One region of the Shouchella phoenicis genome, then DNA from elsewhere that is predicted to be linked to it. Evidence: riboswitches for the same ligand, from Rfam matches in the RefSeq annotation. Region 1 holds a riboswitch; the other holds the start of a gene.
What was found. A riboswitch is a leader RNA that binds a small molecule or an ion and turns the genes downstream of it on or off. The one in region 1 is predicted to bind thiamine pyrophosphate.

Region 1 (8,140 bases):
CATATTGAATTGCACCTTGATACAAGTCATTGACGATACGATAATTGTGCGACAGAGGTTTTCTTCCATACTTTAACCCAGGCTCATTCACAGGATAGGAGCGGCTTCCTAGCGTGGTTGATTCGGACAAGTGACAATTCATTGGACTATGAACTCGATGATAATCACTTGGGCTTAGATAGAGAATGACATACGTACCGCCCTCAAATTGCTTGGCTTTTGCTTCAGACTGCAGCATATCTTCCAGGCGGTAGCTTTGCCCCTTGACAACAAACGTTGCATCTTGTTTAATTTCTCCCGCCTCTTCACATCTTCCGTCAACTGGTGAAACAACACTCTTCTCTTCTTGATTAATCGGCCGATTTTCCATGTTGATTTGCCTCGTAAAAAACGAATGTAAACTCCCATGTTCTTTATATGGCAAAATTGCTTCTTCATGCTTAATCTTATATGTTTTAATAAACATTGGTATAAACGGTTTACTGAGCTTTGATTTCGTAAATTGTTTTAACAGATTGGAACTCCACTGACGATTTGTTAGTTCTATACTCATTTGAAAAAATTTCCTTTTCATCTCATCACCTTTAACGCTTTTTTGCATCATTGCCCGCTTTTTTATGGTATACTTTGGTATTATAGCACGTAAATAAACTCGAAAAGAGGTGAAATGTACGTGTTCTTATTAAATCAATTAGTCTCGACTCGCAAAAAAATTAAAGGTCAAATTGCGAATGGATTAACGCTAATTAATTTAGGCCTTGGGATAACCGCAATTATGTTTATTTTACAAGGAAGTATTTGGTACGGATTTTTATTTATCGCTCTCGCGGCTTTATTTGATCGCTTTGATGGAATGGTAGCTAGACGATTAAAAATTGAATCAGAACTCGGAAAACAACTTGATTCCTTAAGTGATCTCGTGTCATTTGGTGTAGCCCCTGCTCTACTCGTTCAGCAAGCCACATTAATGCCATTGAGCTTTGTAGGTGGACTTGCCGTTGTTCTATTTATTTTATGTGGTGCTTTAAGACTTGCACGCTTTAACATTACAGATTCTCCCAATGAATTTATTGGATTACCGATTACTGGCGCAGGATGTATCCTAGCTTTTTCAACACTCTTTAATGACCAATTACCCGAAACATTTTTTGTTATTTTTATGATTTGTTTATCTGGTTTAATGATTAGCAACATTAGGGTAAAGAAAGTGTAACGCTTCATTCAACATGAATCGCCAAAAATTGATTCATAAGTCTATTTTTATTGCTTAACTGGCTAAAATTACTGCTTTTAGCTTGACAGTAGCAGGATTCATGAGTAAATTAAGGGCAGGCAGTAACGTCTGCCCGCTTTAAAAGCGGATTTCAAGTATACATATTATTCTCGTGTAAAAGAATAATACGTTATTCTATGTAAAGAAAAGGAGTTTTTACAGATGAACAAAACAGATCTGATTAATGCAGTTTCCGAGCAAGCAGAAATTTCTAAAAAGGACGCGTCAAAAGCAGTTGACGCTGTATTTGAAGGTATTACGGATTCTCTAGTAAACGGAGGGAAAGTTCAACTTGTTGGATTTGGTAGCTTCGAAGTTAGAGAACGTTCAGCAAGAAAAGGACGCAACCCGCAAACAGGAGAAGAAATCGAAATTCCAGCAACTAAAAACCCTGCGTTCAAGCCTGGTAAGCAATTAAAAGACGCAGTCAACTCATAAGATTCGCACAAACTGTATAAAATAAATTCCACTAGGGGTGCATGAATGCTGAGAAAAGGGAAACCTTTAACTCTTCAACCTGATCTAGGTAAAACTAGCGTAGGGAAGTGGGAAAGCAATGACTATTGCTCAAAAAAACGGCCGCCTCTTTCTATGCGGTCGTTTTTTTGTTTTGAAAGGATGGAATATATAATGGAATCAGTACGTCGTGCACTGACAATAGCCGGTACAGACCCAACAGGTGGAGCGGGAATTCAAGCTGACATTAAGACGTTTCAAGAACTAGAGGTTTACGGCATGTCTGTCTTGACATCGATTGTGGCACAAAACACAACTGGTGTTAGAGGCATTCATCACCTTCCAATTGAGATGATTGAAATGCAGTTAGATGCAGTGCTGGAGGATATTTGTCCTCACGCCATTAAGACAGGCATGATTGCGCAAAAAGACATGATGACGCTTTTAAGTAATAAACTGGCTAAGCTTACGAACGTTCCATACATTTGCGATCCAGTTATGATGGCTAAGAATGGCGATTCCCTACTTGAAAAAGATGTACGTTCGTTTTTGCGAGATACGCTAGTTCCTCTAGCCACCATCGTTACACCAAATATTGCGGAAGCAGAAGATTTAGTTGAATTCAAGATAGCATCCATTGACGATATGAAGAAAGCAGCCAAACGAATTGTTCATGAACTTGGCGCTACTTGCACGGTTGTCAAAGGGGGGAGCCTCCAAGGAGATGCCATAGATGTATTCTATAGCGCGAGCGATGGCTATCATACTCTTGACGCACCACGAACGGATACAAAGCACACACATGGAACAGGATGTACGTTTTCTGCCGCCATTAGCGCAGAATTAGCAAAAGAGACTTCTGTTTTTAAAGCTGTTCAGAAAGCAAAGCACTATACATCTTCTGCCATTGCCTATTCGTTAAATATAGGACACGGATATGGCCCGACAAACCATTGGGCACACCGCCTCCACTCCAATACAACTCCCCTTTAAAACCACCTTTAATAAGTAGAAAAAAGCCTACCACTTATTCGGTAAGCCTTTTTTCTACCATTATGCGATTCGTACAATTCTTAATGCTGCACCTTGGCCATCCACTAAAACAGCGGCACCTAACAATCCAAATAACTCAAGCTCAATTAAATCACCAGCTGCTAAATCTGCTACAACATTCCCTGGTATATTCGTAACAGCCACACCCGGAGATACTTCCGAAGAAGCAAGTGGTGTTCCGTTAACAGTAAGTCGTAATCCTAACAACAGTCCAGCTGTAAGATTTACATTATAAGAAATACTATACGTTCCTGCTGTGTCAATTGTAAATCCATCTCCTGTTGCCGTAATTCCTGCGGCTAGCTGATTATCAGGAACCGGAACCGTCGTACCTCCAAGAATAACTGCAATTGTTGATCCGCCATTCGTACCGAATGCATACGTAGACGTTAGCGCTTCACCTGTAGGGCTTGCCGGACCTGTTGGACCTGCTGGGCCTGTTGGACCCGTGACTCCAAGGCCAGGAAGGACTAATTCAAAGTCAGCTGATGCACCTGGTGTTCCTGTTGGAGCATCCACTAAGACGCGGTAAACAGAACCTTCAAATGACACTAACTGTCCCGCCGTCAATGCTGGAGCAGTTGCTGGATCAAAAACGGTCACACCATCCAGGCCTAGTCCCGTTACACCAGTCGGACCGATTGGACCGGTTGGGCCTGTAATCCCATCTAATCCGGTCGGGCCTGTTGGACCTATGGGACCTGTTATTCCATCTAATCCGGTCGGGCCTGTTGGACCTATGGGACCTGTTATTCCATCTAATCCGGTTGGGCCTGTTGGACCTACGGGACCTGTGACTCCATCTAATCCCGTTGGACCGATTGGACCTGTTGGACCTGTGACTCCATCTAATCCCGTTGGACCGATTGGACCTGTTGGACCTGTTGGACCTGTGACTCCATCTAATCCCGTTGGACCTACTGGACCTGTTGGGCCTGTGACTCCATCTAATCCCGTTGGGCCTGTTGGACCTATGGGACCTGTAATGCCTGTAATCCCAGTTGCTCCCCCATCACCAATAATGAGTTCATATTCAGGTGATGTTCCTGGAACACCTGCAGGTGCGTTCACTAGCACTTGATAGACGCTTCCGTTAAATGAGGTGAACTGACCTGCTACTAAACTAGGTCGCACAAGTTCATTAAATGGAATAATATTATCTAATCCGATACCTGTTACCCCAGTGATACCAGGCGCTCCCGTTGGACCAGTCGGTCCTGTTGGACCCGTTGGACCTGTTATTGCCGTTATCCCAGTTCCTCCACCAGGAGGTCCTGTTGGGCCTACCGGGCCGGTCGGTCCTGTTGGGCCTGATCCAGGGAGAAAACCTCCTCCATTACGAGGAGTTCTCGAAAAACGTTGAATGTTATCACAATTAAAATAATCCATATATTTATAGCTCCTCCTATTTTATTGCTGTATATGAACAGCTTATAAATCGTATGCTGCGTGCACATACTTTGATTGTGTGGTCGACATGCATGTACTGAGATAAAAGACCCAATTTTCTTCGTGTATGGATTTACTATAAGCAGAACCCAACATTTTTTTACGTTCTTACCACAAAAAATCCATACAACATTCACAAAATAATACGTCTTTTCATTTTTTTGTCTAGATTCTCTTTAAAAAATAGACATACAAGCAATTGATCTTTATAATCTGCTTATGCCCATTTAATACATATTTAGGTAAGGAGACATTTCATTGGAGAATAAACCTGTCGGTAAACTGACAAATGTTTTTTATTGGACACTGGGAATTTTAATCATCTTTGTTGCAATTGGTATTATTTTTCCTTCTCAGCTAGAATCTGTAACCGCAACCGTCCGAAATTTTATCGCCGATGTTTTTGGCTGGTATTATTTGATTGTCGTTACGATCTTTTTATTAGTCTGTTTGTTTTTTGTTGTAAGTCCTTTTGGAAAACTGCGCTTAGGAAAAGAAGATGATCGACCTGAGTACGGCTATTTAACGTGGTTCGCCTTTTTGTTTAGTGCCGGTCTCGGAGTTGGACTTTTGTTTTTCGGTGCAGCTGAGCCAATTGCCCATTACGCAATTGAAGCACCTACAGCAGATGAGAATACAGGTCAAGCGGCGTTAGAATCGTTAAAATATGTCTTCTTGCATTGGGGTTTTCATGGTTGGGCAATTTATGCCATTGTAGCGATCTGCCTCGCTTATTTTAACTTTCGCAAGGATATGCCAGGCTTAATAAGTGCCACTCTTTCTCCACTCATTAACCCTAAAGGATTCTGGGGACAAATGATTGATGTTATTGCCATTGTTGCAACTTTATCAGGAATTGCAACAACGTTAGGATTTGGTGCGGCACAAATGAACGGTGGAATTTCTTTTTTAACAGAATTCCCAAACAGTTTTGGATTACAGCTCGTCATTATTATCGTTATCACTGTATTGTTTTTACTTTCCGCGAGTACCGGTTTAGATAAAGGAATTCGAGTATTGAGTAGCATGAATATGGTCTTAGTTATGCTCATGTTATTGTTCTTCATGATTTTCGGCGCTTCTCTATACTCACTTAATTTGTTTACAAATACACTCGGACAATACATACAATCATTACCTGAGTTAAGTTTTAATATTGCACCAAATAGCTCTGAGCATCGTGAATGGATTAACGCATGGACACTTTTCTATTGGGCATGGTGGATGGCTTGGTCTCCATATGTCGGAACATTTATTGCTCGTGTATCACGAGGGCGAACGTTAAGAGAGTTTGTTATTGGTGTATTACTTGTTCCTCCTATCGTAGGGTTTATCTGGTTCTCATTTTTAGGCGGCACAGCAATCTCAATTGAATCACAAGGGTTAGCTGCGATTTCATCCTTAGCAGAGGAAGAAGCTCTCTTCGGAGTATTGGAAACCATGCCGTTTAGTACCATTTCTTCCTATATAACGATCTTCTTAATCGCTGTCTTTTTTATTACTTCTGCCGATTCGGCTACACATGTTTTAGGTAGCCAATCGACTAATGGTTCCCTTAATCCGCCAACGAAAATAAAAATTCTGTGGGGCATTCTGATGTCAACAACCGCAGCAGTTTTGTTATATAGTGGCGGTTTACAAGGGTTGCAAAATACAATGATTGTCGTCGCATTTCCATTTTCTATTATTATGTTGCTAATGGTCGTTTCCTTATTTAAAGCATTGCGCCATGAACATTTAAAAAAAGAAGTCAATCAGAGACGCTTATTAAGAGAAATTGCTGAGCTACGCCAATTTAAAAGTAAACAAGAACGAGCGGAAAAAAGACGATTAAAAGAAGAACGAAAAAAGAAAAAAAGTGAAGAACGTCCAAAGAAATTAAATGAAAAAAAAGCGAAAAAGAAGACATACAAAACAAATAAACCACCTAAAGAAGATTAAAAAAAGCTTGTTGTCTAAAGTAGACAACAAGCTTTTCATCTATATTGCTCTATATACTTCCCTAAATGGATGACCATTGCGCCCATTCGCTCTTTTTCTGGAAAGACGACTCTTGAAACACCAGACTCTGTTAGTGCCTCTGCGGTCACTTTGCCAACCGCCGTTGCAATGACATCTGTTTCAAAACAGCTCTTCAAATCTTCTTCATGCTCCTGTCTCTTAGCATATGCAAACAATGCTTTTACTTGTAACGCAGAAGTAAAACAAATTGCCTGATACCGCTTCTCTTCTATCACCTCATTCAAAAGTTGATCCACTACGCTATCATCAGGCGCATGGTGGTGATAGGGCAACCAAGTTGTAAGCATAGCCTTCTTCTTTTCAAAAAATGCTTCCATTTCCGGTGAAGCAATGCCATACAGTTGAACGATCACCTTTTGCTGGTTGAAATCGATAGAATCTAATTTATGTAGTAAACCTTGAGTTGTACCATCCTCTGACGCAACCTCATAAGCAATTCGTTCTTTCTTTAATGCAGCAATAGCTTTATACCCTCTTACAGCTATGCGTGCATGTTTCAATTTATTTATAAAAGCCTCTTTTACACCTAGCTGCTCAGCATGAGTGAAAAAGGTTTGCAGTCCAATTCCAGTAGTGAACACAATCCAATCATGATGAGTCTGCAAACTGTCGAAGATCATCTCTTTGATAATCGCTCCATCCTCTGTTACCGTTCCTTGCATCGAACGAACCTCGCTCGTTCCCCCTTGTTTTCTTATTAATTCCTGCATCTCCTCCACTTTACGAGAAGCCGTTAATGCCACATGACAATCAGATAGTAATTCCATTGATCTTCCCCCACCTATTTATGTCTATGAATAATCGTACCATTGTTTCATTGTTCAAAAAAGATGTACTCGTTCAACCTATCAAATTTAAACGCTGGAAGCAATTATTAGTCTTCCTTCATAGGCGGTTCCCCTAATCCGTGTATTTTTTATGTACAGACACAAACATGCCTAAGGCTGCATAGGTATATGGAGGAGGTGAACATATGTCGGGAATTTTAGCCGCCATTTCTTTTTTTATGAAAGAGGTCGTCGTTTTTGTATCTTATGTTAAAAACAACGCTTTTCCTCAACCTTTGAACAAAGATGATGAAAAAAAATACTTACTACTTGCTGCCCAAGGAGATCAAGAAGCAAGAAACCTTCTAATCGAGCATAATTTACGACTCGTCGCACATATCGTCAAAAAATTTGAAAATACACGGGAAGATTCAGAAGACCTTATTTCCATTGGGACAATTGGGTTAATTAAAGCAATTGAAAGTTACTCTGATGGTAAAGGCACAAAATTAGCCACGTATGCAGCACGTTGTATAGAAAATGAGATTCTAATGCACTTAAGGGCACTTAAGAAAGTAAAGAAAGACGTATCCCTTCATGATCCAATTGGTACTGATAAGGAAGGAAATGAAATTAGTCTCATAGATATTTTACAAGAAGATGCTGATGATATCGTCGACATTTTGCAAGCAGAGATGGAAAAAAAGCAGATCTACGAGTACATTCATGTTCTTGATGAGCGTGAAAAAGAAGTGGTCATTGGACGGTTCGGCTTAAATATGGAAGAAGAACGGACGCAGCGAGAAATAGCTAAAGAGCTAAACATCTCGAGGAGCTATGTATCACGGATTGAGAAACGTGCATTAATGAAGCTTTTTCATGAATTTTACAAGCACAGTCGCGGCAAAGGGAATTAAATTTCCTTTGTCTTTTTTGAATTCATTTAGAGCAACGACCTGGAATCTAATAGCTAAAACCGAATTACTCGATTTACTTGTATAAAATGAGTATACTAAGAGGTGTACAAGTAGTGAAAGGAGTTTCTATAATGAAGTTTATCGACAATGCGAATATAACCGACCCACGAATAAATTTAGCCATTGAGGAATGGGCGCTAAAA
Region 2 (8,140 bases), 1.7 Mb from region 1:
TCATCGTTCTTGCAGGAAATTAAAGAAAAAGCGAGAATTCATTTTAAAGGAAAGTATGTAATGATTGATATATTATAAGAAGTGGGTTGATGACCGTGGAACTAGGTAGAACAATAAAGTACTACCGGATTAAACATAACATGACACAAGCCGAACTTGCTGATGGTATATGTTCTATTCCACATTTAAGTAAAATCGAAAATTCCATATATAATGCCAATTTCGGGACTGCAGCACTACTTTTAGAAAGACTTGGAATTAATATTGAGGAAGAATATGCCCAGCATACGGAGATTAAACAAACGCTTGATTCATTTATTGAAGCCATTCAGTTCGCAGATGAAGAAAAAGCAATTGAACATTATGAATTGCTGTTAGATAAAGAAACGGTTATCCCGAGAACAAATTACAGAAATACGTATCACTTATATATGATGCGCTACCACCTTATGAACGGGAATCTGAATCTCGCTTTTAAGGATTGGAGCATTGTCGATAAAAATCGAAGTAACCTCGACACGATTGAAGAGCGCTTCGCCGAATTGTTCTATGGGATTTACCTTGTGGAGATTGGTCGGCTAAAAGAAGCCAAACAATTGCTTTTACGACTACAAAATGAAGAGTACGCTGCGAATTTTCTATTTGTTCGCGAAGTTGCGTTTATTATGTCACATTGCTACACACAATTAAATGAACCAGAAAAAGCCATTATTTATGCAAAAGAAGCCCTTTATATTTTTAAACAAGAAGATAATTACTTACGCATCGCTCAATCACAAATGCTTCTAGGCATTAATTATACCCAGCTCAACATGCTTGAAGAATCGTTTCGAGTATTTAAGGTTCTTTTACGAAACACACGCTTAATTGGTCACAAACCCTTATTCTTTCAAGCGACGTTTAATTTCGGCATTCTATTAAAAAAACAAGCTCAATACGAACAAAGCCATGAATGTTTTCAGCAATGTACAGACTACTATAAAGTCGGTAGTAAAAACTACCTGTATACCCGTTTAGCCAATGTTGATGTTTTGTTCTCAATGAATGCGGAAACAACGTTTATTCGCGACATATTAGATGAGATTATCGAACTTAGTTTGCATCATGCTTATGAACGAATTGAACTTCAAGCACGCTATTTTCTCTATCGTCTTGATTCTTCAGATCAGCTTTATCATTTTCTAGAAAATGAGCTCCTGCCTCATTTTGAGCAATTAGAAGATGCTTCTGAATTTATCCCCTATGCACAGGAGCTCGCTAGGTGGTATCAACAAAATGGACAATACGAGAAAGCGAATGAATATTTACAGAAATACATTACTAAACCACAAAAACGAGATTTATCAATGGTTTAGAAGAATAACCTAACCAATAAACCGAAAAAACATCTCCTCGATTACGTTCATCAAAGGAGATGTTTTTTTAACGCTTATGTTTTCAAAAAAAAACTCCTGATGCAGACGAATCCACAAAAGGAGTTTTTTACAATTAACGAGTTGCAGCCTCAGCGTTTACAAGACCACTACCAAATTGATTTGTGTTTCCTAAGCTTGTTGCTGTGTTTTTAAGATGGTTACGGATTTGAACATTAGACCATGAAGGGTTCTTTTGTTTCACTAATGCAGCAACACCTGAAACGTGAGGTGTAGCCATAGACGTGCCGTTAAAGCTTGAGTAGCCGTTACCAGGAACTGTACTCTGAACGCCCACACCAGGAGCAACAATATCAAGCCCTGCGCCGTATTGAGAGAAGCTTGCACGGTTATTGTTTTGATCCGTTGCCCCTACTGCCATTGCATTTGCATAACGAGCTGGGAATCCAACATTTGCGGCACCAGAGTTACCAGAAGCAGCAACGACTAATACACCGCTTGCTGTTGCTTGATTAACCGCTTGTTCCATCGTTGCACTACCTGAACTACTACCTAAGCTCATGTTGGCAACGTGCATGCCGTTATTTGCAGCCCACTGTAACCCTTGAGCAATGCCACTAATCGAACCTGAACCATTTGCGCCTAATACTTTAACTCCGTATAAATCAACGTTTGGTGCCACACCAAGTACACCAATTGAGTTGTTCAACGCAGCAATTGTACCAGCAACATGTGTACCGTGACCATTTCCATCACTAATGTTTGGCTCTCCTGGAACGAAGCTTGCTCCACCGCGGATTCTTAAATCAGAGTGATTTGAAATCCCAGTATCCAATACAGCTACTCGGACGCCTGTACCAGTGAAACCTCTACTTTGTGCTACAGGAGCTTGTACACGATTAATGCCCCAAGGCACCGTCTGCATTGTTGTCATTTCCGCATCTTCTTCAATATAAGAGATGGCTGGATCGAGTTCTAATGCATCCACGTCGTTAGGATCGAGTTCAACAGATAAAACAGGGATAAAATCAAATTCATGAAGGAGATCAATTTCTACATCTTCTGATTGTGCAGAGATGGAAACCTCATCGCCATCAATTTGATCAACAAATTGTGACATCGCTTCTTCTTCGTTGAAGCCAATGAGGTATTTTTCCTTTGCTTCTTCTGCCGCTTGAGCGATTGATGAACTAAATGCTACAGATATGATTAGAGCTGTTCCGGCTACAATTTTCCCCATTTTCTTATTCAATTCGTTTTCCCTCCTCAAAATGTTCCAACCTGCGCAGCTGGTAATTTAAAATTAGCAAATATCTGAACTTTTTTGTATTGGGAAACCGAAATCTCCATTGGGAAAATTCTGTTAATTTCTTGTTAACATTTCCTTAAAAGTTACGGTTAAAACAGATAACTATTGTCAATAATGACTAAAAAAGGAGGCGTTTTCATGGAAACACTTGCTCCATTTAAAGGAGACCACAAACCTAATAAACCCCTTATTAATAAACGATTATCTCGTCATATCCTTACGTATAGTCACTGGTATGAACAGTCAACCATTGAGAAAGCTAAGGCCGATTTGCGAGATTCCATTTAAGGATTAAACTTTCCAATTCAGCGAAAAAGAGACCAACTATGGTCTCTTTTATCGTTACTGCTTATATGCTGACAATGTCGCACTATGCTTTTCATGCATAAACGTTGTCACATGCCATCCAGTTTCATTTTCCGTTTGATTAAGAACGTGCGTATGCTCATTCACATATGCAAATGCTTTACTTTCATCAAAGGGGATGAAAAGTTCTTCTTGTACAAAATGCTGAAATACCCGGGTTTGAATGGTTTCAATTAATTCATTTACCCCGGTACCTTCTTTAGCAGATATAAACCGTTCATCCTTTTTCGTTGCCCAGCCAGTATTGGTGGCACGATCGATTTTGTTAAAGACGGTCACAGAAGGTTGATCAATCTCTAGCTCTTTTAATGTGTTTTCCGTTGTTTTCATCATTTGTTTATAAGAATCACTCGAATAATCAACAACGTGAAGAAGCAAATCAGCTTCTCTCGCTTCCTCTAACGTTGAGCGAAACGCTTTAACTAAATGAGTGGGTAATTTAGAAACAAAGCCAACCGTATCAGCAAGTAAGAACGGTAGATTTTTCTTATATTCAACACGTCTTACAGATGTGTCAAGTGTAGCAAACAGCATATCTTTCTCAAAAACGTGCTTGTCATTTTTGTCCGATACGATTGCATTCAACAAAGAAGATTTCCCGGCGTTGGTATAGCCTACTAATGCTACAACAGGAATGCCTTCATTTTTACGCTTTTGTCGTTGCGTCTGTCGACGATCAACAATCATTTCAAGATCTTTCTCTAACGCGCTTATACGACTTTCAATCTTTCTTCGATCAAGCTCGAGCTTCGTTTCACCAGCCCCACGGTTTGCTAAGCCAGATCCACTTCCCCCTTGTCTACTTAATGATGCGCGCATGCCTACAAGCCGAGGCAACAAGTATTTAAGTCGTGCAATTTCAACTTGGAGCTGTGCTTCATTCGTTTTTGCCCGCTCGCCAAATATATCTAATATGAGCATTGTTCGGTCATAAACTGTCACTTCAAGCTCTTTCTCTAAGTTTCGAATTTGCGAAGGAGAAAGCTCATCATTAAAAATGACTAAGTTTACGTCACATGTTTCGACCAATCTCGAAAGTTCATTAACTTTCCCACTCCCAATATACGTTGTTTGCTTGGGCGTACGAAGTTTCTGCGACAATGAAGCAACCGGATTTAAATCGAGCGCTTTCGCCAAATTTTCAAGCTCTTCCATCCCATATTGAAAATGTTCATCTTCTTGCCGTTCTACACCAACGACAATGATATCTTGAATTGTTCTTGTATTTGTTTCAATCATAAGTGTTAAAAGACCTCCATCATTTTGTGATACACAAAAAGCACACACGCCTCAGCCTGTGGATAAACGAAGGACATTTAACTACCATCGTCTACAGGTGATGCATCTTGCATTTAATCATTCTTTCTCGAGATCGGAACGTGAATCATCTGAACGATCCCTCCTTTTACCTGAATAAACGTATCGTACCACTAGAAAGAGAGCAATGTAAATCTCGGTTGCCTAGTCGCTCAGAACTTGCTCCGATTGAGACTCGTTTTTGCTTAGACTCTTTACTATTAGATGATTAATGATGCTAGGATATTCATGGTGAACCCAGTGCGTCGCATCTCCAATATAAATAAGCTCACCTTGTGTACATCGTTTCAAGCTTTCTTTCGCCAGTGTCTTAGATAAGAATGGGTCATTCAGCCCCCAAAGGATCGTAGTAGGCACGTCAATCTTAAAGTCAAGAGCCTTCCATCCGTGACGAAAATCAATTCGTACTGCTCGATACCAATTTAACATCGCTTTGATCGCCCCTGGCTGTAACCAAGCTGTTCGGTAATGCTCTAATTCCTCTTTGTCAAATGCACCATGACGACCTGTCCACTCTAACCCTTTCGCCATATACTTAAAGGCATCTGCCTTTAATACCTTTTCCGGCACATAAGGTAATTGAAAAAACACCATATAGAGACTTCGAACCAACTGAGTCGGATTTTTCAGCATTCCTTTTGGCATGTCAGCAGGATGAGGAATATTTACTGGAATGAGTTTCTTCACACGATTTGGTCTTGTTGCAGCTAAATGCCAGGCCACCGCACCGCCCCAATCATGCCCAATGACAATCGCACGCTCTCTTTTAAAAAAGTCAATCATCGCTTCACAGTCATCGCGCAGTTCATCAAGTGTATACGATTCAATCGCCTGAGGTTTATCGCTTTCGTTATAGCCTCTTTGATCGGGTACAACAACATAATAACCATTCTCGGCAAGCTCAGTAATTTGATGCCTAAATCCATACCAAAACTCTGGAAAACCATGTAACATTAAAACGAGTTCGCCTTCTTTCGGTCCTGCACAAACAGCATGAAAATGATAGCCATTTGCTTCAATCATACGATGTTCAAGTCGCACCTTACACCACATCCTTTTCGTCATTATTCATCTCTACCCGAATTAGAAACGCATTATGCTCGCCCGTTTCATTATTTTGAAATTTTTCTTGACGGATCTTTCGTCTTCACATATACTATTTTTAACAATCACATACATTCCTTCAAAGGGGAGTAGCTGCAAGTTTCTATAACTTGAACCAAAGTCGTCATTACGTGGAGAAATTCCACCGGCTTTGTTTGGCATGATATACATAATGTCTAGCAAGACCTTTGCCTCGTTCGTACAAGGCAGGGGTCTTTTTGTATTCATAAAAAACCTGTTTTTGTCGAACCTAAGGGGTGCAAACAAAGAGAGGCGTGTTGACTATGGATGCAGCTTTATTGTTAGAGTATAGCTGGGTATTACTTGTTCTTATTGCTTTAGAAGGGATTCTTGCTGCAGATAATGCACTCGTTTTAGCTATTATGGTGAAACACTTGCCCGATGAACAACGTAAACGAGCGTTGTTTTACGGCTTAGCTGGTGCATTCGTTTTCCGATTAGCTTCGTTATTTGTCATTTCGTTCTTAGTAGATGTTTGGCAAGTTCAAGCACTTGGTGCCGCATACTTATTATTTATTGCCTTAAATCATTTGTTCCGAAAACATATTGTCAAAAAACAGGAGCAAGCCGCTGGGATAACCAAAGTGAAAAAAGGCAGTGGGTTCTGGACAACGGTATTTAAAGTTGAAATTGCTGACATTGCATTCGCAGTTGATTCAATCTTAGCTGCTGTCGCGCTTGCAACTGCACTAACACCTACAGGACTTGGAACCGTTGGAAGCATGGATGTCGGACAGTTTGTCGTTGTTTTCTTAGGCGGATTTATCGGTCTTCTAATCATGCGTTTCGCTGCTTCAAAATTTGTTGTGCTTTTACAAAAACGACCTGGACTCGAAACAGCTGCTTTCATTATCGTCGGCTGGGTAGGCGTAAAGCTCGCTGTGCAAGTTCTGGCTCATGATGCAATAGGTGTCATTCCGCATGAATTTCCACACTCAACAGGTTGGAAACTATTCTTCTACAGTGTACTTGTCTTAATTGTGCTTGGCGGATGGTTCTTATCTAAAAAACCAAGCGAGGGAGAAGAAACGAAAACGGAAATCGAAAAACGAGCAGAAAAACAAGTCGAAGGTTAACCAATACGTTTGAAGCATGGTTTAAGCGCCATGCTTTTTTTACGTAAAAAGAATTGAATAATCTGTCAATGTATGGTTCACTAATAAAGAACCACTAGGGGCGTCTTATGACTGAGAAAAGCTTAGCTTTGACCCTTTGAACCTGATCTGGTTAATACCAGCGTAGGGAAGTGGAGCTGCAGCGCTATTTGCTGACACTCCTTTAGGGTCCTCCCTTTGTGAACAAAAAAGGAGGTCATTTTTTATGCGTTTTAGTAACGAGTTAAGACAGAAAGCAAACCCCGTATTTGAAGCAATTCTTCAGCATCCATTTGTTCAAGGCATCGGGAAAGGTACGTTAGAGCCTGAAGCTTTAATCCACTACGTCAAACAAGATTTTGAGTACTTAAACACGTTTATGCAAATTTATGGATTAGCGATTAACAAAAGCACATCAAGAGACGATATTGCCATGTTTAATGAGCAAATTTCGTTTATTCTCCACAGCGAAATTCACCCGCACAATAATTTTTGCCGAGTCGCAGGAGTCTCTTATGACGATTTGCACCACGAACCATTAGCACCAACTGCCCATCATTACACAAGGCATATGCTTGATGTTGCTCAAAAAGGATCGTTGGCAGATGTTCTAGCTGTGTTACTTCCTTGCCCATGGACTTATCAAGTGATTGGCGATTATTTATACGAAACCTTCCAACCTACAGAAGACCATCCGTTTTTCGAATGGATCTCTTTCTATCGTTCCGGTGGCGAGATGAGCGTTACAACCGTTTTTTGTAACCGCCTCGATGAACTCGCAAAGGATACGACAGCAGCTCAAAAACAGGACATGCTTGATCATTTTTTGAAAAGCTGTCAATTAGAATACGCCTTTTGGGAAATGGCGTACACGAAAGAATCATGGCCTGTGTCGCTTGAGGCTGTTACATGACGCACGTATGGTATGCAAGCTATGGATCGAACATGCTTGAAGAGCGTTTTCTTTGTTATATTCAAGGTGGGCGACCTAATGGCTCATTAAAAATAGAACGAGGAGCTCGGGATCGTACCCCTCCTCTTTGCTCGACCCCGTTTCGGTTACCCTATGATCTCTATTTTGCAAAGGAGCAAACAAAATGGGGGCTTGGAGGAGTCGCTTTTATTCGGAATAAGGTCAATCCACACACGCACACGTATTCGAAAGCTTACCTTATTACAACCGAGCAATTTATCGATGTTGTAAAACAAGAAAATCAGCTCGATGTTCTTTCAATCGATTTTGACGAATTATACAAAAAAGGTTCACTCACACTAGCAGACGGTTGGTATAACAAACTGGTTGTAGCTGGCTTTATGAACGATCTACCCGTTTTAACATTTACCTCCGATCAGGATTGGCCGCAAAGTCAGGAAACCAAGCCTGCTTCATCATATGAACAAACCCTTTTAAAAGGATTACTCCAGCTAGACGTAACAAAAGAAGAGGCAGTCTCGTATTTAACTTCTCATTATCCACAATGAAAAAAACCGGTCTCGGCATATGCCAGACCGGTCTCTTCTCACGATTAATATTCAGACCCATTATCTGTTTGTTT

Region 2: it holds a riboswitch for thiamine pyrophosphate, as region 1 does, so the genes downstream of both, tenA (thiaminase II) here and thiD (bifunctional hydroxymethylpyrimidine kinase/phosphomethylpyrimidine kinase) in region 1, are expected to answer to the same signal.

What each region holds. Positions count from the first base shown of each region.
Region 1 is NZ_JBDFMQ010000001.1:1,402,206-1,410,345, reverse strand. Features, by position in the region: gene ABC361_RS07670 (phosphatidylserine decarboxylase) at 1-574, opposite strand, end outside; gene pssA (CDP-diacylglycerol--serine O-phosphatidyltransferase) at 668-1,213, shown strand; gene ABC361_RS07660 (HU family DNA-binding protein) at 1,436-1,711, shown strand; TPP riboswitch at 1,735-1,834, shown strand; gene thiD (bifunctional hydroxymethylpyrimidine kinase/phosphomethylpyrimidine kinase) at 1,904-2,722, shown strand; gene ABC361_RS07650 (BclA C-terminal domain-containing protein) at 2,783-4,171, opposite strand; gene ABC361_RS07645 (BCCT family transporter) at 4,490-6,172, shown strand; gene ABC361_RS07640 (uroporphyrinogen-III synthase) at 6,208-7,020, opposite strand; gene sigK (RNA polymerase sporulation sigma factor SigK) at 7,227-7,937, shown strand; gene lplA (lipoate--protein ligase) at 8,069-8,140, shown strand, end outside.
Region 2 is NZ_JBDFMQ010000001.1:3,054,353-3,062,492, forward strand. Features, by position in the region: gene ABC361_RS16405 (helix-turn-helix domain-containing protein) at 90-1,355, shown strand; gene ABC361_RS16410 (S8 family peptidase) at 1,489-2,625, opposite strand; gene ABC361_RS16415 (hypothetical protein) at 2,821-2,970, shown strand; gene hflX (GTPase HflX) at 3,025-4,287, opposite strand; gene ABC361_RS16425 (alpha/beta fold hydrolase) at 4,510-5,406, opposite strand; yybP-ykoY riboswitch at 5,542-5,710, shown strand; gene ABC361_RS16430 (TerC family protein) at 5,754-6,566, shown strand; TPP riboswitch at 6,653-6,752, shown strand; gene tenA (thiaminase II) at 6,811-7,497, shown strand; gene ABC361_RS16440 (hypothetical protein) at 7,494-8,066, shown strand; gene ABC361_RS16445 (TasA family protein) at 8,111-8,140, opposite strand, start outside.